DNA from 4 places in the Shewanella sp. SP2S2-4 genome. Region 3 is predicted to be linked to each of the others. Evidence: predicted binding sites of a transcription regulator. Region 3 holds the regulator's gene; each other region holds the start of a gene.

Region 1 (5,518 bases), on a different contig from region 3:
AGACGCATATCTCGCTGTCCCATGCCAGCCGTATCTATCAATACTAGCTTGCGATTTCTAAACTGATAGAGAATTTGCTCTAATTCATTCAGATCATGAGCTTGCTTTACTGGGCAGCCCATTATTTTCCCATAAGTTGCTAATTGCTCATAGGCTCCGATGCGATAATGATCTGTCGTTATCAAAGCCACATGCTCAGCACCATGATGGGCAGCAAAACGGGCTGCTAGTTTCGCTAACGACGTGGTTTTACCCACACCCGTTGGCCCCACCAATGCAACCACCCCGCCCTGTTTAACAATATCATCACCTTGATTATCAAGCATATTAGCTAAACTTTGAGGTAAGGCTCTGACTAATTCTGCAGGCGTATAATGTTGGCTCAGCGCCGCTAATTTATTGGCAACCGCAGGGGAAAATTCAGCCTCAAGTAACTTGGCTTCGAGCATAGCACCGACGGGGTCGATACGTTTTTTATGTTCTGTCATCAAAGAGGACACTTGATGTGTTAACAAATTACGCAATGAAGCTAGCTCATCACGCATTGCCTCAATATCGGCATTTTGTTTCTGTGATGTTTGTGGCTTCTTATCAAAAGCGGCAGGCGCTTCGCGACGCTCTACTTTGGCAGTAGCCGGCGCTTGTAAGCCCTTAGCCCATGCAGGTAAATCTGCATCAACTTGCTGATGCGACATCTGTTGATTCAAACGACTTTGCTGCTTCTCTAACAAGGCTTGTAATGAGTCAGCAGGTGCCGCAGGCTTTGCACGGGTTTCTACTCGTATAGGCTGCTTAGCGCCTAGGGATACGAGGTCGTCACTCACGTCCATAAAGGTTGGCGCTGGCGCAGTAGCTGCGGTTTTTGCTTTAGGCTCATCATAGTCAACGGCAGCGACAATTTCGATGCCACCATTCACTTTCTTATTTGACATAATGACGGCATCTGAGCCGAGTGTTTCTTTCACTTGGGCCAGTGCGGCGCGCATGTCTTTGGCAAAAAATCGTTTAATCTTCACTTATGCGTCCTCTACTGGCCGACTGCAGATACGATACGTATTTGCTTCTCATCAGGTATTTCTTGATACGAAATGACTCTGAGATTAGGAATAGTATGTTTAACAAAGCGTGACAGCGTCGCGCGTAACATACCTGACGTCAACAATATGGCGGGTTGTCCGACCATTTCTTGCTTCTGAGCCGCATCTGCAAGGGACTGCTGCATGCGTTCTGCAAGACCGGGTTCAATATTTGGACCATCACCACCGGTTGCTTGCATTGATTGATGCAACATCTGTTCCAACTCTGGCGCCAATGTAATGACGGGGATTTCTAACTCTGGACCAGAGATCTCTTGGACTATCATACGTTTCAATGCAATACGCACCGCAGCGGTCAAAACTTCAGTGTCATTACTCTTAGTGCCGTATTCTAACAAAGTTTGCACTATTGTACGCAAGTCTCTGACTGAAACCCCTTCATTTAACAGGTTCTGCATCACTTTTACGACATGTCCGAGTGGCATGACATCAGGAATAAAGCCATCCACCAGTTTAGGCGAGTGTTTCGCAAGCATATCCATCAGTTGTTGCACTTCTTCGTAACCTAACAACTTAGCAGCATTATTGGTCAGCAATTGGCTAATATGGGTTGCCACAACCGTGGCGGCATCAACAACCGTATACCCTAATGTTTGCGCGTGTTCACGTAATTCAGGGGCAATCCATACCGCCTCCAGACCAAAAGCTGGGTCACGCGTTTCAATACCATCGAGCTTGCCATAGACTTGACCAGGGTTGATCGCCAATTCGCAGTCGTGACGAATATCCGCCTCACCAACAACTACGCCCATTAATGAAATGCGATAGGCATTGGGCGACAAATCTAAATTATCGCGAATATGCACTGCTGGCACTAAGAAGCCCAGTTCTTGGGATAACTTTTTACGTACGCCTTTGATACGGCTTAATAACTCGCCACCTTGACCTTTATCGACCAGCGGAATTAAACGATATCCCACCTCAAGCCCAATAGTATCAACATGATGCACATCATCCCAGCCCAACTCTTTAGGCTCCTTATCTTGCCTCTCTACAGGGCCAGACTTAACTTGCTCTAGGGCTTTAATGCGTTTTGATTCATTACGCTTATAGACAAAATAGGCGGCACCTGCCGTCATAAAAGCAAAACTTAAGAACGCCATATGCGGCATGCCAGGAACGATTCCCATGACAAATAGGACTCCAGCAGCGATACCCAATGACTTATGACTGTCAAACATCTGACTCATCATCATTTGGCCCATATCACCGGATTCATTTTGACGGGTCACCATCAATGCTGCTGCGATTGACAATAATAACCCAGGGATCTGCGCCACCAGACCATCACCGATAGTCAGCAAGGTATAAATTTCAACCGCTTCAGAAAAACTTAAGCCATGCTGAACAATACCTATGATGAAACCACCTAAGATGTTGATCACTAGAATCATGATACCCGCAACGGCATCACCTTTTACAAATTTTGAAGCACCGTCCATCGCACCATAGAAATCCGCTTCACGTGTCACTTCTGCTCGACGTAATCTTGCTTGTTCTTGATTCAAAGTCCCGGCATTTAGGTCGGCATCAATTGCCATTTGCTTACCAGGCATAGCATCTAAGGTAAAGCGGGCACTCACTTCAGCAATACGACCAGCACCTTTCGTCACCACCGCAAAATTGATAATAATCAAAATGATAAAGACAACCAAGCCAACGGCATAGTTACCGCCAATCACCACTGAACCGAAGGCTTCAATCACCTTACCTGCCGCATCGCCACCATTATGGCCCTCGAGTAATACCACACGAGTTGATGCAACATTCAGTGCAAGGCGAAGTAATGTCGCCACAAGTAATACCGTTGGAAAGGCGGCAAAATCTAACGGCCTATCGGTATAAATTGCGACTAACAATACGATGAGCGCTAAGGCTATGTTGAATGAGAAAAGTATGTCTAATAAGAATGGAGGAATAGGTAAAACAATCATGGCCAATGCAGCAAGCACAACCATAGGCGTACCAATGCCTTTGAGTGAGCTCAGCCGCATTTGTTTTACTTGACCAAGAGTCGCTTTAACATCCATTCGCTATAACCTAAATTTTGACGTGTAAGAAGCGAAAAGCAAAAAACACGCCAACAAAATCAACCTGACTAATTAAGGAGAATTATACCTATGACTCATTGATATAAAGAAGAAATAATATTGGAACATTCATATAAAGTGACATCATCTTGTGTATCACTCACAAGTGTCAGATGCTGCAAACTTAATATTTCAATTCATCAGGAATGGGCTGATTAAGCGGAACTGGAATAGGTTTACGACCGCGTCCTTTCTGATATTGGCGTAACTGGAATACATAGGCCAAAATCTGTGCCACAGCAGTAAACAATCCTTCGGGGATTTGTTGATCCAACTTAGTCGTATGGTATATTGCTCTCGCAAGCGGTGGTGCAGATACAATGGCTACATCATGGGCGCGGGCAATCTCACGAATTTTAAATGCGACGTCATCAACGCCTTTAGCTATGACAAAGGGTGCAGCGGAGCGCTTTACATCGTATTTAATCGCTACTGCAAAATGCTCAGGGTTAACAACGATGACATCGGCATTGGGTACTTCAGCCATCATTCTGCGCTGAGCCAACTCATGCTGCATCTGCCTTACTCGCGATTTCACTTCAGGCTTCCCTTCAGTGTCTTTATATTCATCCTTTACTTCTTGTTTGGTCATCTTAAGTTGCTTGTTGTGATTCCAAATTTGGAACGGCACGTCGATGACGACAATCAATAAAATAGAGGAACACAACAGGATAAACATCCACACAAGTAAATCTAATGCGTGGTAAATATTACCAGGAAGATGATCACTAGATAGCAACATAATATCATTGAAGTAAAAGCTCAGTAATAAATACGCAGAAAATGCCACCACAGAAAACTTGGCAATCCCCTTCGTCAGCTCAACTAACGCCTGCACACCGAACATGCGCTTCAAACCTGCGACTGGGCTCATTTTACTGGCCTTAGGCATCATGGCTTGGGTAGAGAAATTCATCCCGCCAAGGGATATATTGCCAATGAAAGCGACAACCACAATTAACAGCATAATTTTTGCCATGGGCCAGGCGATTTCGCTCGCGACAACGCCCCATACATTAAACATTTCTTCAGTATCAAAAATTTGCGCCCTGTCCATGGTGAAAACAGTCTCAAATACCCGAGTTAAACTTGTGGCTAGACTTGGACCTAACATATAAAAGCCACATGCAGCGGAAATTAATACCGCTGCTGTACCGAGTTCTTTCGAACGCGCAATTTGTCCTTTTTCCCGCGCCTGTTCGAGACGTCTCCCAGTGGGTTCCTCACTGCGTTCACCGCTTGACTCTTCAGCCATGGGCTGCTCCTAATACCGTCATATCAAACCATCGGCGTTACATTGAAGCGCTAACATATCGCAAAGCAGCACTTGAGCCGCAGTCCACACTTCATCAAAATGGGCCATAACAGGTGTTAAGGTTAACCAGAGAATAAACAATCCGCCAATCATAGTGATCGGAAAACCAATAGAGAAAATGTTTAATTGCGGCGCGGCGCGGGTCATCACACCGAAGGACAAGTTCACTAATAACAAGGCAATAATCGCGGATATCGACATAGTTAATGCCGCACCAAACATATACGAGCCCCAATCAGCTAAAGCACGGTAGCTAGTGAGGGTTAATCCTTGATTAGAAATGGGTAGGGTCTCAAAACTCGCCACCAACATACGGATCATCAATAGATGTCCATCGACGGCTAAGAAGATTAATGTCGCCAATAATAGAAAAAAGTTACCAATAACGGGTGTTTGCTGACCCGAACCAGGATCAACCATAGAAGCAAACCCGAGACTGGTTTGCATACCAATAATCTGGCCAGTTAATACAAAAACTTGCATCACCATTTGAGTCACAAACCCCATGGCAACACCAATAATGATTTGCTGCGCAGTAATAAATACCGCACTAAGTGAAAATAGATCGGCATTTTGAACAGGAGGAAGGACTGGTGCTATCGCAAAGGTAATCGCCATGGCTAATAGTAAGCGCACACGAGTTGGAGTGGTTGCGGCCCCAAATACCACCATCACCATTAACATACTCGCGACCCGAAATAGCGGCCACATATAAGCGGCAATGGTCTGCATTAACGTATCGAGCAGCAGCTCCATTGGATTAGCCTATTACTTGCGGGATGCGATTAACCATCTCGACAAAAAAGTCCATTAGGGTTTCAACTAACCAATGTCCCATGAACATCAAACCGAAAAGTGTCACTAACAATCGCGGTAGAAAACTTAAAGTTTGCTCGTTAATCGAAGTCGCGGCTTGAAACACGGCGACAATCAAACCAATACCCAGCCCAGGTAATACAATTGCAGACACCATCATGACAATAACAGCGAGAGCCTCACGAAAAATATCAATTAGC
Region 2 (5,518 bases), on a different contig from region 3:
CCGTCAACATCCAATCACTGACACTGCTGTTTGCCGTTATTTTCTGCCCATAAACTTGTTCTGCTAATTCACGATAGGCCACAATTTTTGATGCTTGCATGGCCATCAACACTCTTTGTGATTGCTCTTTAGCCGGTTGAGTCGCTAAGGGCGCATATCCTATGGCCGTTAACTTAGGAAAACTCGGCGGAGGCACATCTTCCCATTGCACATATCTATCTTTAGCAGCGCAGCCAGTTAGCATTAGCGCCGCAATAACTAAAAGGTAGCGTTTCATTTTCCATCTCCTAAAACACGCACTTCATTCATGCCTGGACTCGCCTGACGATATAAGATGCCATTTTGTGACACAATTTGCTCCGAAGGCTGCATGTAGTTTGCCAACTCTTTTTGAGTCACAAAAGTTTGAGAGGCCGATACCACACGATTGTTACTTATGTTCACAATCCGAGTGTTGATCGCCATACCATTGGTAACTGGGCTCATAGTCGAAACGACAAGATGCTCAACGGGAAGATTTTTCGACAATTGTTGCCAATCTCGCGTCAAAATAAAATCCCCATTAGCCGTCACTCTCAAGCCATCTGCTAAATTTAAATCAACCACATTAAACTGAAAGCTATGGAGCGACGTCATTAATCCTTGCTGTAACTGCTGCGCCAACGCATTTGTGCCATTCATGTCACCCACTAATACTGGGGTGGCGACGACAATTGGTTGATCAGAACGCAGAGCATCATTTTGCTTAACGAGCTCTGTCACAATCCGCTGTGCTAAATGGTTGATCACTGCCGTTGGCGGCAACCCATTGCCATCCACTAAACTCGGCTTGGGCGGTGTAACCGATTTAGCCACGCATCCACCTAACATAATCAATGTTAAGGGAATAATCACACGCTTTAGCATTGGATTTACCTCATCTGTGGGTGTACTGGCAATTAAATCACTCACACTCTATGCGTTTCATTTTTGTGAGTAACAAAAGCCAGCAATCTTCGGACCAAAATTGCTCCAGCCCGACAATATTATGCTCATACGCTGTATATCGACTGCGCCAATGGAAACTTTATCGAAAACTCTCGTTACTCAGGCATGAAATTTGCTTTGTCGGTATATTAGATTAAGTGTCAGGAAACTGGCTCGATTAGCAAGCTCGCCAATAGCTTAGCGATAAGGATTGTATTGATGCATATACCACGTTCAGCTTCGCTCATCATTTTGAGCCTTGCACTGCTGTCTTTGCCTACTCTGGCCGAATGGATGGAAGCCAGTGGTGAAGCGACTATTATCAATGGTAATACGGCTCAAGCAAGGGAAGAAGCGATTAATCAAGCCGTTAGCTACGCTACATTAAGCACAGGCATTCAAATCTCCAGTGAACAACAAACCTCTAACGGAAACCTTACACAGAATAACTTCGCGATAAATCGCAACGCCCAAGCCATCAGCATCCAACTCGTTAGCGAACGAATCCAGGGAAACAAAATTTATGTGTCCCTACGACTCGATCTAAATGATGATCCTACGCAGCAGTGTCCAAATGGACAATTAAAGGCTGCGATTCTAATCCCTCAAGCACAAATCAAAGATCGTACTCAGCTCAGATACGGACAGCTTTCAGGCTTTGAAGAAGTGATCTCAGAAAAATTAGGCAGTGTTATAGAAGATTATTCTTCCACGGGTTTTAGCCACACTCACGCTAAAGAGCTGCTCGACATTAAACAAGATCTAGTGGATATTCGCGGTTATCGACTCCCAAGCTGGCTCAGTGAAATTACCGACAGCCAATATATCCTCCAACCACAAATTATGGATATCTCAATGGAGCCAGTGCAGGCAACCTTCCTAGGATTTTGGGATGAAGCTCCACTCAGGCAATTCCAGTTCAAACTTAGCCTCTATCATGGGATCAGTGGCGAAGAAGTTTGGAGTAAAAGCTACAGCACATCGGCGCCATGGGAATTTGAAGAACAAGCCATTATTGCCCCGAATACGGACAGATTCTGGCGATCATCCTATGGCAAAAATATTACTAAGTTAATGCAACAGGCTACCCATGATTTAGACAGCACACTCAATTGCAGACCCTTACTCGGCCAAGTCGTGAGCCGCCAAGCGGACAGGATCATTTTAAATCTCGGCCGTAAACATGGCATTCGTGTCGGGGATAAATTCCAAGTCGTATTACAGCAAAACCTACCCGATCGACTCAATGAAATGCGCGCCGTCGCAACCAAAAGCCGAGCCACGGTAAAAATCGAACAAGTGAGTGAAGAAAGCTCTACAGCAGTACTTTTAGACCAAAATGCAGCCTACAATGTGCAGATAAACGACATAGCGCTTAAGATTTAAGCAACTAAATCATAAGCCTTTTAATCAGAGATAAAACCAGTATAATCACTGTCGTCTCTCTATAGCTCAACAGGATAGAGCAGCCGCCTCCTAAGCGGCCGATCGGGGTTCGAGTCCCTGTGGAGAGACCAGATAGTGACCTTGGTGATATCAAACTCCCAGAAATCTTCCGGAGAAACGGAATGACTGAGCTATTTGCGTCTAATCTCAATATTATCGTCAAGCGTTGGCCTATCGTAGCAGCTGCAATAAAATCAAGTCCATTTGATCACCTTAAAGCTCACTTAGTTATTGGAAGTAATCAAACAATCAGTGTTAATGGTATTCAATTAAGCAGCCGACACGATCGTATTGCAGAAGCCAAACTGTATATCAATACCCTTCCAAAAGATGTAAATAGTGTGACAGTTTATGGTGTGGGTATGGGAGATGTTCCAACACTATTAATTGAAAAAAACTCGATTAATACGATTAAAGTCTGCTTGCTTAATACATCACTATTCTCATTATTGATCACCTATACAGATCAATCAGAATGGCTTAGTCATCCCAAAGTTCAACTACTCGAGCCCCAAAAACAAAATCGCCTTGATCCGGTCTATATTGCCATCACCCCAGACTTAAGTTTAGTCTCAAATGAAAATGCCAGTTTACGTGATTTGCTGGTTTACGAAAATAATATAGAATTTGTGAATAGCAAACATAAATTAGATGACCCTGTAATTAAAGCAAGATTCTCAGAGAATCTCTCTTTTCTCAAATTAGATCCTGATGCCGCAATGTTAAAATTAATACACAAGCAGCACACAGCTTTTGTCATAGGATCTGGCCCTACACTCGAGGAACATTACGGTTATCTAAAATCACAGCGTGAGCGGCCTAGCAATGATAGGCCATTGCTGATAGCAGTAGATACATCGTTCAAAGCATTAATGGGACAAGGTATTATTCCTGATATTCTCGTTAGTATCGAGCATAATATTACACAAGAGCATCTACCAGAAAGTATTCCTGAAACAGTAACGCTAGTCTATTTCCCTAGAATACCCGCGAAAGTAATTAGTTCTTGGCCTGGTCCTCGTTTTAATGCGTATTCAAAAGGGAAAATTTACGATCAGCTTCATAAAACATATCCAAAATTACGTTTATTTACTAATGGCAGCGTGATTCATCCAGCCATAGATCTTGCAGTACACTTAAATATCTGGGAAATTACATTATTCGGATGTGATTTTAGCTATCCAAATAATAAAACCCATGCATTTTGGAAGGATGGTGAAATTGGGCCTAAGGCGGGGAATGCAAAACACTGGATAATCAATGGTAGAGGCGAGCGAGTTGCAACTGATCTTAACTTTAGAGCCTACCTTAGAAACTTGGAAAATTATATAGCAACTAAACCTCGTATAAAGTTTTATCAATCAAACCTATCTGGTGCGAAAATCAAAGGAACTCAATTCAAGGATTGCAAATAATGCTGCATAATAATCAAGCCTTAGACGTTCAACTAATTAATACAGCGCAACAATTCCGTTTGGGAAAAGAGGCCGAAGCCTCTAAAAGATTAAGAAATTGCATAGATTTACTTGAGTCAGAACTGAAAAAATTAAAGGATACATCAGCCATTTCTAACATAATACCATTAATGTTAGCCGCTCAAGAACGACAAGACTGGCTTGGACTTGCAGATTATTTAGAGTATGAATTAGCTTATATTCTAAACAACTAAAATCACTTTATTTTTATATATCTAACTTTGGATTAATCAACCTAATTAATTGATACCTCTTTCGCCTAATCCACTCAATCGCTCCTGCAAAAACTTTGCAGATAACTGAAGGAATTAAGCACAAAAAAAACATATAACAAAAAATAACTTTACCGCAAAGTTTTAAAACACTATTTTTATTTTCCCCCAACAATTTAAAGTTTAACCCATTTGCCCCTCGAATGTGTAACAAACTTCTCCAGCTTAATAAACCAGAGTGAGTTACTAATAATTTTTTTGCAATATCTTTACTTCTATCCGAATATACATCCGGTAAATTAGCAACGAAAGATGGCCAATTATAAAACATTATTTCAAAAAATCTTGAGGGCCATCCAACTTTTCTGACTGGCGTTTTAAGAGTTACTACACTTAAATCTCTACAAAAAAGTAAACTAAAATGATTACTTGCAATATAATCAAGCACAAAGCCGACAATACCAAAATCAGTCCCCCTATACTTTTCAAATCTAGGATGAGAAATCAACTTCCTATTAATAATGTTGCAACTAATACACGCAATGATTGGTGTCAATTCATCAATTACTAAATTTTTATTATTATAAACAATTTCAGTATTATGTCTATAACGTCCAACCAAGTTAGTTAAGATAAAGTCGTACTCGTTAGACCCAACTAATGTTCCTAAAATTCCATCTAAAACTGATGGTAATATTTCATAAGAATCACCTAGTATCCAAATATATTTTGAATTCGGCATAAAAACTGCATTTTCAATATTCTCATCTGAGGTCACAGTTTTAGTCAGAGATTTAACAAAAATAAATTCGTATTTATTTTTCCAATAAGCAATTACCTCAAGCGTATTATCTGTAGATGCATTATTAGAAATATAAAGCCCTATGTTAAATAACTTAAGTCGTTCAATATGTTTTTTTAAAAAAAAATCTACAAACTCAGCCCTATTATAAGTTGGCATAACAATAGCCAACGTTGTATTTAAACCTGGATGCATTTTCATTATTTCTCAGAACTTTTCCAAATATTTTCAGCCATTTCGTTTTGAGATAAAAAAGGAGACATATCTTCTAGTGATGGCGATACTATACTTCCATCTGAAAGCTGTTTTGACGCTAACTTAGGAGAGAAAGCCTGAGTATCATCAAGAATAAGCTCACAGATAACTGGACCAGAATGAACCATCACTTGTTTAATAGTACTCTCCATAGAAGCATGATTATCACATTTAAAATAAGGTAAACCGAAACCCTTACTCAATGACTCAAATTTTGGAAATGTAACACCAGAGTTTCTACTCGCACCAACTTCAACACCATCAAAAAAGTTCTTTTGTGTTTGATAAATTGATGAGTAACCTGCATTATTTAAAATGAATATCTTAATTGGCAATTTATTACCAACGATAGTTTCAAGTTC
Region 3 (5,518 bases):
TTGTTAAAAGTCTGCGATGTCATGCATAGCGGTGATGACTTACCGCTCGTTAACCACGATATTTGCATCACAGAAGCCCTGTACGAAATCTCTAAGAAAGGCTTAGGCATGACCGCGATTATCGATGATCAGCGCAAGCTGGTTGGTATCTTCACCGATGGTGATTTACGCCGCGTTATCGATGCCGAAGTAAATCTGCGTACAACGCCCATCGCCGATGTGATGACCCGTAACTGCGTGACCATCACAGACGGTGTGTTGGCCGCCCAAGCGCTGCAAGTGATGGACTCAAAAAACATCAACGGATTAATTGTTATCGATAAAGACCGCCATCCTATCGGCGCTCTTAACATGCTAGACATGGTTAAAGCAGGAGTCATTTAATGCCACAGCAAGGATTTTACGGCCCAATCAGTGATGATGTGTGGCAACGCGCGCAAAAGATTAAACTGTTGATTTGTGACGTCGATGGAGTGTTTTCCGACGGCCGTATCTACTTAAGCAATAGCGGCGAAGAGCTAAAAGCCTTCCACACCCGCGACGGCTATGGCGTGCGCTCGCTACTCACCAGCGGTTTTAATCTCGCCGTTATCACTGGACGTCAATCCAAAATCGTTGAAAACCGTATGACAGCCCTTGGAGTTACCCATATTTACCAAGGCGTAGATAATAAGTTCGAGCCCTATGAAGCATTGCTCGCACTCTATGGTGTTACCCCAGAAGAAGTGGCGTATATCGGTGATGATATTGTCGATTTACCCGTGATGAATGTCGTCGGTTTAGCAGTCAGCGTAGCCGATGGTCATCCCTATGTGCGTCAGCACGCCCACTTTGTCACTACGCTCAATGGTGGCCACGGTGCACTGCGTGAACTCACAGATCTGTTGCTACTCAGTCAAAATAAATTCACTTCGGCCCATGGAATGAGTATATGAGTCGTGTGACACTCGCGATTATTGCTTTTTTTGGAACTGCATTAGTGCTGTATTGGCAAGTGCAGAACAAACACAGCGGTGATACCGATAATAGAGTTAAAGATCAAAATACCCCAGATTTCATCATTGAAGATCTGCGCAGTGTTGAGTTCAATGAACAAGGGCTAGTCAATAGCCGTGTGACGGCGAAACACATGGAACATTATGATTCAACGAATCAAACTTACTTTACTCAACCTGTTTATCTTGTTTATCCAGACCAAGGTAAAGCACAATGGCAACTCAGTGCAGATCAGGGCAAGCTAAACAAGGAAACGGGCAAGGTTGTACTCGAAAACAATGTTATTATTGATGCCATTAGCGCAGAAGAACCGATCCAGACCTTGTCCACCAGTTATCTGGAACTCGATCTCAATACTATGATAATGACCTCTGACCGTACCATTTACGTCACAGGGAAAGATTTTAATATTCAAGGCCAAGGCCTTTATGCCGACCTCAACGCGCAAGAAGTGAAATTGACCAGTCAGGTAGTAGGAACATATGAAGCAAAATAACGTATTACTTGCCAGCCTAATGCTAATAATGAGCATGAGCGCCTTTGCTAAAGTCGACGACCTAAAGCAGGAAGTTAAAATCAAAGCAGTGAGCCAAACGGCAGATATCAAGAACAACCAGATCATCTTCTTTGGTCCGGTGGAAGTTACCCAAGGCTCGATAAAAATCCAAGCAAATGAACTGCGTGCATTTTCTGCCGAAGGTGAAAATAGCAAAATTTTAGTGGCCACTGGTAACCCCGCAACTTACAGCCAAGTGTTAGACGATGGCCGTCCAGCCTCGGCGAGCGCGAAAGAAATTCGTTACGATATGGCAAGCCGTACCCTGACACTGAAAGGCCAAGCTTCGTTAGATCAAGCGGGTAGCCAAGTGACGGGTAATTTGATCCGCTATAACATTATCCAGCAAAAATTGATTGCTGAGAGCACAGGTAGTGGTGACGATCGCGTGATCACTATTATTCAGCCTGAAAGCTATCAAGATGATGCCAAACCAGACGCGCCAGCGGATAAACCTGTGAAAAAGCAGGACTCTAAATGACCCAAATCACCCTAAGAGCACAAAATCTGGCAAAGAGTTATAAGAGTCGCCAAGTGGTTAAAGACGTCAGTCTAACGGTAAAGACAGGTCAAGTTGTTGGACTGCTCGGCCCGAACGGCGCGGGTAAAACCACCACCTTTTACATGGTCGTCGGTCTGGTTAAAAGCGATAAAGGCCACATCTTTATCGACGATGATGATTTAACCGCAGATCCTATGCACCTGCGCGCCCGCAAAGGCATAGGTTACTTGCCGCAGGAAGCCAGTATCTTCCGTAAGCTGACCGTCCATGACAACATCATGGCCGTACTGCAAACGCGCAAAGAATTAAAAAAAGAGCAAAGGGAAGAACAACTCGAGCATCTGCTCGAAGAATTCCACATCACCCACATCCGTGACAGCCAAGGCATGTCATTGTCGGGTGGCGAACGTCGCCGTGTCGAAATTGCACGGGCGTTAGCAGCAAATCCTAAGTTCATTTTGCTCGATGAACCCTTTGCTGGTGTCGATCCGATTTCGGTTATCGACATCAAAAAGATTATCGAACAGCTCAAAAGTCGTGGCCTTGGCGTGTTGATCACCGACCATAATGTTCGCGAGACATTAGATGTGTGTGAACATGCCTATATTGTGAGTCACGGAAACCTGATTGCCGAAGGAACACCTGCAGAGATCTTAGACAATCAGCAAGTTAGGGCTGTGTACTTAGGTGAACAATTCAGGCTATAGTTAATCAAGCGGAGCCAATGGAGGCAATTTGTGCCAGCATTGGGCTCCACTCAAGATGATAACAAGCGACCTCATCCAACAATAATAACGTAGGGATCAGCGGTAACATGAAAGCGTCACTCCAGCTCAAACTGGGTCAACAGTTAACCATGACGCCACAATTACAACAGGCCATTCGTCTGTTGCAACTGTCGTCATTAGAACTGCAGCAAGAGATCCAGCAAGCCTTAGATTCTAATCCCCTTCTCGAGCTGGAAGAGGATCAATTCGACGCCACTAAAGACCCTGTAAACCAAACGCTTTCCGATACGGATTTCAGTGAATCGAGCACTCTGCCGCCAGAGAAAGACAGCTCCACCATAGATACGGCAGAGTCGCTCACGAAAGAGTCCATGCCCGACGAACTGCCCATGGACACCACTTGGGATGAAGTGTTTACCGCCTCCCCCAATTCTGGCCCCGGCGGCAGTCGTGAAGACGATATGCCCTTCCAAGGTGAGACCAGTGAAGGCTTGTATGAACACTTAGAATGGCAAAAAAACCTCACGCCGTTTTCTGAAACCGATTTAGCCATTGCCACCGCCATTATTGATGCCATCGACGATCAAGGCTATCTCACCCAAAGTACTGACGAAATCCTCGAAGCCATGGGCAATTCGGAGGTCGAGCTCGACGAAGTCGAAGCCGTACTCAAGCGCATTCAACATTTTGATCCCATTGGTGTTGCCGCCCGCGATTTAAGCGAGTGCCTGTTGATCCAACTGTCGCATTTCGCCGCTGACACGCCCAACCTAGAAAACGCCCGCATGTTGATCAAAGATCATTTAGATCTGATCGCCGCCCGCGACTTTAGGCTGTTGATGCGTAAGACTAAATTAAAAGAGGATGAGTTAAGGGACGGCATCGCGCTTATCCAAACCCTCAATCCCCGCCCAGGTTTATTGATTACGCCCAACGATGACGAATACGTCATCCCGGATGTGTCAGTGTCGAAGAAAAATGGTCGCTGGGTGGTTGAGCTTAATCCTGACTGCATGCCAAAAATCAATGTAAACCAACATTATGCCTCGATGGCGCGCAGCACTAAAAGCCAAGCCGATAGCCAATTTATTCGTGGCCATCTACAAGAGGCTAAATGGTTTATCAAGAGTTTAGAGAGCCGTAATGATACCCTGTTGAAGGTGGCGAACTGTATCGTCCAATATCAGCAAGGTTTCTTTGAATACGGTGAAGAAGCCATGAAACCTATGGTGCTGAACGATATTGCCGAAGCGGTAGAAATGCATGAGTCGACCATCTCACGGGTGACTACCCAGAAATACATGCATACCCCTAAGGGACTTTTTGAACTAAAATACTTCTTCTCTAGCCACGTCGGTACTGACGATGGTGGGGAGTGCTCATCCACAGCAATCAGAGCCTTCATTAAGAAACTGGTTGCAGCGGAAAACCAGAAAAAACCATTGAGCGACAGTAAGATGGCGCAACTTCTGGCAGAACAAGGGATCAACGTAGCCCGCAGAACCATTGCGAAGTACCGAGAGGCTATGCTCATTCCGCCTTCTAATCAGCGTAAAAGTTTATAACCTACAGTGGATATCGGAGGACGTTTCTATGCAAATAAACCTGAGTGGACACCATGTCGAAATTACCGAATCGTTACGCGCATATGTAGAAGAAAAGTTTTCAAAACTTGAACGCCATTTCGAACAGATCAATAATGTGCACGTTGTGCTCAATGTCGAAAAAATGCAACAGATTGCCGAAGCGAGAATAAATCTTATCGGTGGTGAAGTTTTTGCTACTTCAGAGCATGCTGACATGTATGCCGCTATAGACGCCCTGATTGACAAGCTTGATCGTCAGGTTATTAAACACAAAGAGAAGTTAACAAAACACTAATAATGGAACTTTGTACCATACTGCGGCCGGAGTGCACTACCTGCGCCACTCCGGGCAGCAAGAAAAAGGTACTGGAACTCATCAGCGACTTAGTCGCTGCCCAGTACCCGACCCTCTCATCTCAAGAGATATTCGAAAGCCTAGTGGCGCGCGAAAAGATGGGGAGCACAGGTATAGGTAACGGCATCGCCATTCCACATGGTCGACTAGCCGATATAGATCAGCCCATTGCCATACTCATTAAGTGTGAAGAGCCGATAGCATTCGATGCTATCGATAAGCAACCTGTTGATATTTTATTTGCACTACTGGTGCCTGCAGACCAATGTCAGCAGCACTTAAGTACCTTGTCTTGCATGGCCGAAAAGCTGAGCGACAAGCAAATATTAAAGCAATTACGCAAGACGCATGATGAAACGGAACTCTATCAGGTAATCACTGGATGAAACTGGTCATAGTGTCGGGCCGCTCAGGCTCAGGCAAATCTGTCGCCCTAAGGGTACTCGAAGATCTCGGCTATTATTGTGTCGATAACCTTCCCTTGCCCTTAATCGGCACTTTGCTTGAGCAACTCAAAGGCAGTAACGATCTCGTCGCCATCAGTGTCGACGTGCGTAACATGCCTGAGCAGGACAAGGTCTTAGTGAAGCAACTCGCGAGCCTGCCTCCTGATACTGAGTTAACCAGCTTCTTCCTCAATTCCAGCGATAAAATTCTGCTCAAGCGTTACAGCGAAACCCGCCGTTTGCACCCTTTGTCGAAGAGCCAAGTCTCTTTGCAAGAAGCGATAAAACTGGAAGGGAAGCTGCTCGAGCCTATGTCAAAACTGGTCGATCACTACATAGATACGTCGAA
Region 4 (5,518 bases), on a different contig from region 3:
AATACAGAGTGGGAATTGATGCGCCTGTTAGGCCTTTAAATCGTTGCCTAAACTTGAGATAGTTGAGGTCTTGCCTTTATCGTTATACGTAAGGCTGGAGGCGTTTCTGCTGGCTTGTAAAGCTTGAGCGAAGCGATTGAGACTGGCTAAATTCATCTCAATTAAACTGGCATTTTGATCGTTCAGTTCTTTGCATTCAGTTAATGCGTCTTTGACAACGGCCATTTTATGCACGAGTTCACTTTGCTGAGTGAGTTGAGACTTATCAGTGTGGTTTGCCAGAATATCGTCATTAGTCTTGAGTTCTTTCAGACATTGTGATTTTTCGTTAGCAAGAGAAAGCAGTAAATCGGCGTTTTGGTCAACCAAAGCGCCTTTTTCCTTGAGTATGATTTGCTTAAGAACAGCCAAATGGGCGTGTTGTAGATCTACCAGTTTAGCTATTTCAGTCATAGTTACTCTTTATTCAAGTCATTAAGTTCGGCTTCAAAACTTGCAATATTGGCAGCCAACTTTTCTGGGTCAATTTTATAGCGGCCTTCGGCGATAGCCTGTTTAATTTCGGCCACTTTCTTTTGATCAACTTCAGGAAGACTCGCCATTTTAGTCTGAGCTCCTTGAAGTTGTTGTGCTTGCGCTGTAATCACCACTGAGTCGCTTCTTTGTGGTGTTGTCGATTTTGTGGCAACTTGATCAGATTGATCGCTGCTAGTTTTAGTTGCACCTGAACGAACTTGTGTGGTCGTTGCAGTGTTGAGTTTGCTAATATCAATTGCCATTTTCGGCTCCAGCGTCGTGTGTACGGGATTTCTTAACTGGGGTATCGGCAGCTTATAAAAAAGCTTTAGAATATTTTACATTCTTACTTCAACTTCGCCAATGCCCGTGACTATAGCATCTAGTTCTTTGTTTGAACTGCTATTTTTGACTCTGATCCGATCGCCTTTATTGCCATCTTGTAAGGCTTCTCCCGCTGTTTTGAGTTCGAATGAGTTAGAACGAACATAAATAGATACCGAGTCATTTTTACACACAAAGCATAAGTTATTGCTCAATATAGGATAATCCTTCGAGACGCGTCGTTTGACTCGCACACCAGCTAATTTACTTGGGTCATCAAATTCAGCGCCCCGTAAACTATTTTGCTCAATGTAACGGATTTCAACTTGGCTAGGGGAGATGAGTTCGCCAGGCGCTAAGGTTTCAGTTGTGACAACAACGGGGAATAAAATATCCACTCTAACCGAGATATAAATCTGCCAAGGGTAAGCGAGCTCTTGCGTATTGCAGCTGACTTTTAGGGTGTTATTACGGCTAATTTCCCTGTCACTAGCCAATTCAACCTTAATCGGCGACGAACATTGTGACGGCAGCATTCTTGCGTCAACTATTTGCGGCGAAATATCGACTTTGGCATTCGCTGGCACGGATATCTTTTCTGAAATAAGCGCTTTAGCTAATTCTGAGATGGCCGATACGGTGGGAACAATAGGCTCTGCACTCGCAAAAGCGGGCATGAAGAGGGCGAAAACACTAAAAAAAAAGACTAAATTTACTTTCATAATGAAGAGACTAGCTTGTAACGCCAGAATGCACCTATACTTTTATCAAGTTCGAAGCTGACCACTGTAATAATAATTTGCATCACTGTCAGAAGATTGACTCAGTTTCGACTATGTTTATCGATAGATAAGACGTAAGCAATTAATATGCCTATACTCAAAAGAGTCATAGGGCCGTACATAAACAGAACAACAAGGCAGAGTTATGTCGAGTATTCTTGATTCAGTCAACAAACGAACCCAGCTCGTTGGTCAAAACCGTTTAGAATTGTTGCTTTTTAAATTAAACGGTCGTCAACGGTTTGGGATTAACGTGTTTAAGGTGAAAGAAGTACTGCAGTGCCCGCCACTGACAACTTTGCCTAAACTTAATCCTTATGTTAAAGGTGTCGCGCATATTCGCGGTACGACTATTTCAGTTATTGATCTGAGTGCGGCAACAGGTGGTAGACCTTTAGCGAGTACTGAAAACTGTTTCATCATTATTTCTGAATATAACCGTAGCGTTCAAGGTTTCTTGGTCAGTTCTGTTGAGCGGATTATCAACATGAATTGGGAAGCGATTATGCCTCCGCCGCAAGGTGCCGGTCGTTATTCTTATCTGACGGCTGTAACTGAGATTGAAGGTGAATTGGTTGAAATTCTCGATGTAGAAAAAATCTTAGATGAGATTTCACCGGTTAAAACTGCCATCAGTGAAGAAGCCAATGAAAAGCTGACCCTCGACAGAACCCAGCATTATCATATTATGGTTATCGATGATTCTGCCGTGGCGCGTAAGCAGATTATTCGTTCACTCGAGTCATTGAACTTACAAATTGATACCGCAAAAGATGGCCGAGAAGCATTAGATAAGCTCAAAGAAATCGCCAAAGAAATGGACAATGTTGCCGATGAAATCCCTCTTATTATCTCAGACATTGAGATGCCTGAGATGGATGGTTATACCCTGACCGCGGAGATCCGAGATGATCCTAAGCTCAAGCATATTAAAGTGGTACTGCATACGTCGTTAAGTGGAGTATTCAATCAGGCAATGGTTCAAAAAGTGGGGGCCAATGACTTTATCGCTAAGTTTAATCCCGACGAACTGGCTGCTGCAGTGAATAAGCACTTAAGTTTGTAAGTTCAGTAGTTAGTACCTATATATGCTTTACGCTATAATCTCGACTTTGTAACATGATGGTTTCGCACTGATTTTGGTGCTTGCAATAGGATTTAGGATGTGAATGTGCCAAATAAATCACTCGCTGAGGCTGAATATAATCAATTTAGGTTGTTCTTAGAGCAACACAGCGGCATCGTACTGGGTGAAAATAAGCAATATCTGGTGCGCAGTCGTCTTGCTCCTTTAATGGGGAAATATAACCTGCCATCCTTATCCGATGTGGTTAAGCATTCGATGAAGCCAACGGAACGCGCGCTTCGGGCAGAAGTGATTGATGCTATGACGACCAATGAAACCCTGTGGTTCCGTGATCGTTATCCATTTGAGTTATTGCATAACGTTTTGTTACCTGAGTATAGTCGTTTAGGTCGTCCACTTAAGATTTGGTCGGCCGCGTGTTCGTCCGGGCAAGAACCCTATTCACTGGCGATGACGATTCTTGAGTATCAACAGAAGAAGCCTGGTGCGCTTGCGGGCAGTGCGTCAATTCAAGCCACTGATTTATCGCCTTCCATGTTGGAACGTTGCAAAAATGCTGAGTACGATAGCTTGGCATTAGCGCGCGGTTTATCCGAAGAGCGTAAGCGTCAGTTTTTTGATGCTTTACCTTCAGGCAATATGAAGTTAAAGGATAATGTTAAGCGTTTGGTGAACTTTAGGGCACATAACCTGCTTGAGAGTTATAGCTTACTTGGTAAGTTCGACATTATTTTTTGCCGCAATGTGCTGATTTATTTTGCGCCTGAGGCAAAGGCAAAAATTTTGCGGCAATTCGCTGCCGCTCTTAATCCCAAAGGGATCTTATTTCTTGGTGCTTCTGAATCTATAGCTGGTTTAACGGATGAGTTTGACATGGTCCGTTGTAATCCTGGGATTTATTACCAGAAAAAGACTTAAGTTTGCTTCTTTAAAGAAAATTACCGACATTTGTCGGTAATTTTTTACCCATCACTTGCTCATCCCCATTGTTATTCTCATTATTCCACTATGTTGGCACATGAATTGCTTTATTTCCGTGAGTAACACGAGGAGGCAATTTTATGGCGATCAATTTTGATAATGCACTGGGTGTGCATCAGTACACTCTCGGTATTAGAGCGCAGCGAGCTGAAGTCATTTCGAGCAATATCGCTAACGCCGATACGCCACATTATAAAGCCCGTGATGTTGATTTTTCTGCGGCAATGCAGGCCGCCCGTGGCCAACAACAGCAGCGTAATAGTCTTGAAATGCAAGAGTCAGACAAGCATTTTGGTCTTGCTGAGTTGACGGGTCAATTTGTTAAGTTCCGTGTGCCAAATCAACCCGATACCGGTGATGGCAATACCGTTGATATCCAACAGGAACAATCGGCATTCATGCAAAATGCCCTTGAATATCAAATGTCATTAGGCTTTTTAGACAGTAAGTTTAGTGGCATGAAGAAAGCGCTGAGAGGGGATTAATCATGAGTTTATTTAGCATATTTGATGTTGCTGGCTCTGGAATGTCGGCTCAATCGGTCAGGTTGAACACCACGGCGAGTAACATAGCTAACGCTGATTCCGTCTCGAGTAGCGTAGATAAGACCTATCGTTCCCGTCATCCTATTTTTGAAGCTGAAATGGCCAAAGCCCAAAGTCAGCAACAAGCCTCTCAAGGTGTTGCGGTAAAAGGCATTGTTGAAAGTGATAAACCACTACTAAAAGAATACTCGCCCGATCATCCAATGGCGGATGCGGACGGCTTTATTTATAAACCGAATGTTAATGTCATGGAAGAAATGGCAGATATGATTTCTGCTTCGCGCTCATATCAAATGAATGTACAGGTCGCTGAAGCAGCTAAGTCTATGCTGCAACAAACACTTGGGATGGGTAAATAACATGTGTTACTTAGGAGGTAAGCTGTGAGCCTCATTAATCAAATTAACCAAGCATCGACGCAGACGGCTCAAAATAAGAGTCAATCAAATGCTGTGACGACCAATTCATCAACCAGTTCAACGGGTAATCCGTTTCTTGATGGCATACGACTGCCAAAAGATTCGATAGTACCGGAAGCGAAAAGCCAACAGTTAACTCAAGATGACTTTTTCTCGTTATTAAGCCAACAGTTATCGATGCAGGACCCTTTTAAGCCCGTCGACAACGACCAAATGATTGCGCAGATGGCATCATTTTCGACAGTTGATGGTATCAGTAAGTTAAATGATGAAATAGTTAACTTAAACAGTGTTATGACGTCGAGCCAAGCACTGCAGGCATCGGGACTCGTTGGTCGCAAGGTGTTGATCCCAACTGATACTGGCAATATTTCAGCTGAAAGCCCAACGATGAAAGGTGTGGTCAGTACCCCTAATAAAATTCCAGAGATTACTGTGCGTGTTGAAGATGAGAAGGGCCAAGTTGTGACCACCTTTAAAGTCGATGGCAGTGACGGTGGTAACGTCGATGTGAACTGGGATGGTTTAGATAAAGATGGAAAACCTGTGACCGCAGGCAACTATACGATTAAGGCGAGTGGGTTAGTGGATGGAAAATCCCAAGAACTGCCTGTTTCAACTTATGCCCATGTGACCAGTGTCTCTCTTGGTACGGCCAGTACTGGCGCCATTCTCAACTTGAGAGGCGGTATGGGGATCAAGCTAACCGATGTGTTAGCTGTGTCTGAAACTTAAATTTATACAAGATAATTTTTTAGAATCCGAATTGGGCGTTAGTTGTCCGCAATTGAATAGAGTCAAAAGTAGAGGTGAATTATGTCGTTTAACATTGCATTGAGTGGCATTTCTGCCGCACAGAAAGAT

The links. Region 3 encodes sigma-54, which starts transcription at its own class of promoters, with help from an activator protein. Its sites were predicted from a motif close to GTTGGCACGNNNNTNGNNT; they were not measured.
Region 1: a site for sigma-54 is predicted at 3,164-3,182, ahead of flhA (flagellar biosynthesis protein FlhA). Genes of this name have one in related genera too.
Region 2: a site for sigma-54 is predicted at 1,087-1,105, ahead of Q4Q54_RS11585 (flagellar assembly protein FlgT). Genes of this name have one in related genera too.
Region 4: a site for sigma-54 is predicted at 1,699-1,717, ahead of flgA (flagellar basal body P-ring formation chaperone FlgA). Genes of this name have one in related genera too.

What each region holds. Positions count from the first base shown of each region.
Region 1 covers NZ_JAUOER010000012.1:11,762-17,279, forward strand. Annotated here, with positions in the region: gene flhF (flagellar biosynthesis protein FlhF) at 1-1,016, opposite strand, end outside; gene flhA (flagellar biosynthesis protein FlhA) at 1,028-3,127, opposite strand; gene flhB (flagellar biosynthesis protein FlhB) at 3,312-4,442, opposite strand; gene fliR (flagellar biosynthetic protein FliR) at 4,461-5,258, opposite strand; gene fliQ (flagellar biosynthesis protein FliQ) at 5,263-5,518, opposite strand, start outside.
Region 2 covers NZ_JAUOER010000012.1:53,053-58,570, forward strand. Annotated here, with positions in the region: gene Q4Q54_RS11575 (LPP20 family lipoprotein) at 1-277, opposite strand, end outside; gene Q4Q54_RS11580 (FlgO family outer membrane protein) at 274-906, opposite strand; gene Q4Q54_RS11585 (flagellar assembly protein FlgT) at 1,186-2,352, shown strand; tRNA gene Q4Q54_RS11590 (tRNA-Arg) at 2,408-2,483, shown strand; gene Q4Q54_RS11595 (6-hydroxymethylpterin diphosphokinase MptE-like protein) at 2,535-3,827, shown strand; gene Q4Q54_RS11600 (hypothetical protein) at 3,827-4,081, shown strand; gene Q4Q54_RS11605 (glycosyltransferase family 2 protein) at 4,095-5,102, opposite strand; gene Q4Q54_RS11610 (thiamine pyrophosphate-binding protein) at 5,102-5,518, opposite strand, start outside.
Region 3 covers NZ_JAUOER010000011.1:31,602-37,119, reverse strand. Annotated here, with positions in the region: gene Q4Q54_RS10665 (KpsF/GutQ family sugar-phosphate isomerase) at 1-384, shown strand, start outside; gene kdsC (3-deoxy-manno-octulosonate-8-phosphatase KdsC) at 384-935, shown strand; gene lptC (LPS export ABC transporter periplasmic protein LptC) at 932-1,492, shown strand; gene lptA (lipopolysaccharide transport periplasmic protein LptA) at 1,479-2,033, shown strand; gene lptB (LPS export ABC transporter ATP-binding protein) at 2,030-2,761, shown strand; gene Q4Q54_RS10640 (RNA polymerase factor sigma-54) at 2,869-4,347, shown strand; gene hpf (ribosome hibernation promoting factor) at 4,376-4,663, shown strand; gene ptsN (PTS IIA-like nitrogen regulatory protein PtsN) at 4,666-5,109, shown strand; gene rapZ (RNase adapter RapZ) at 5,106-5,518, shown strand, end outside.
Region 4 covers NZ_JAUOER010000012.1:47,247-52,764, reverse strand. Annotated here, with positions in the region: gene Q4Q54_RS11570 (flagella synthesis protein FlgN) at 28-453, opposite strand; gene flgM (flagellar biosynthesis anti-sigma factor FlgM) at 456-779, opposite strand; gene flgA (flagellar basal body P-ring formation chaperone FlgA) at 855-1,562, opposite strand; gene Q4Q54_RS11555 (chemotaxis protein CheV) at 1,768-2,688, shown strand; gene Q4Q54_RS11550 (CheR family methyltransferase) at 2,788-3,627, shown strand; gene flgB (flagellar basal body rod protein FlgB) at 3,771-4,175, shown strand; gene flgC (flagellar basal body rod protein FlgC) at 4,178-4,594, shown strand; gene flgD (flagellar hook assembly protein FlgD) at 4,619-5,389, shown strand; gene flgE (flagellar hook protein FlgE) at 5,471-5,518, shown strand, end outside.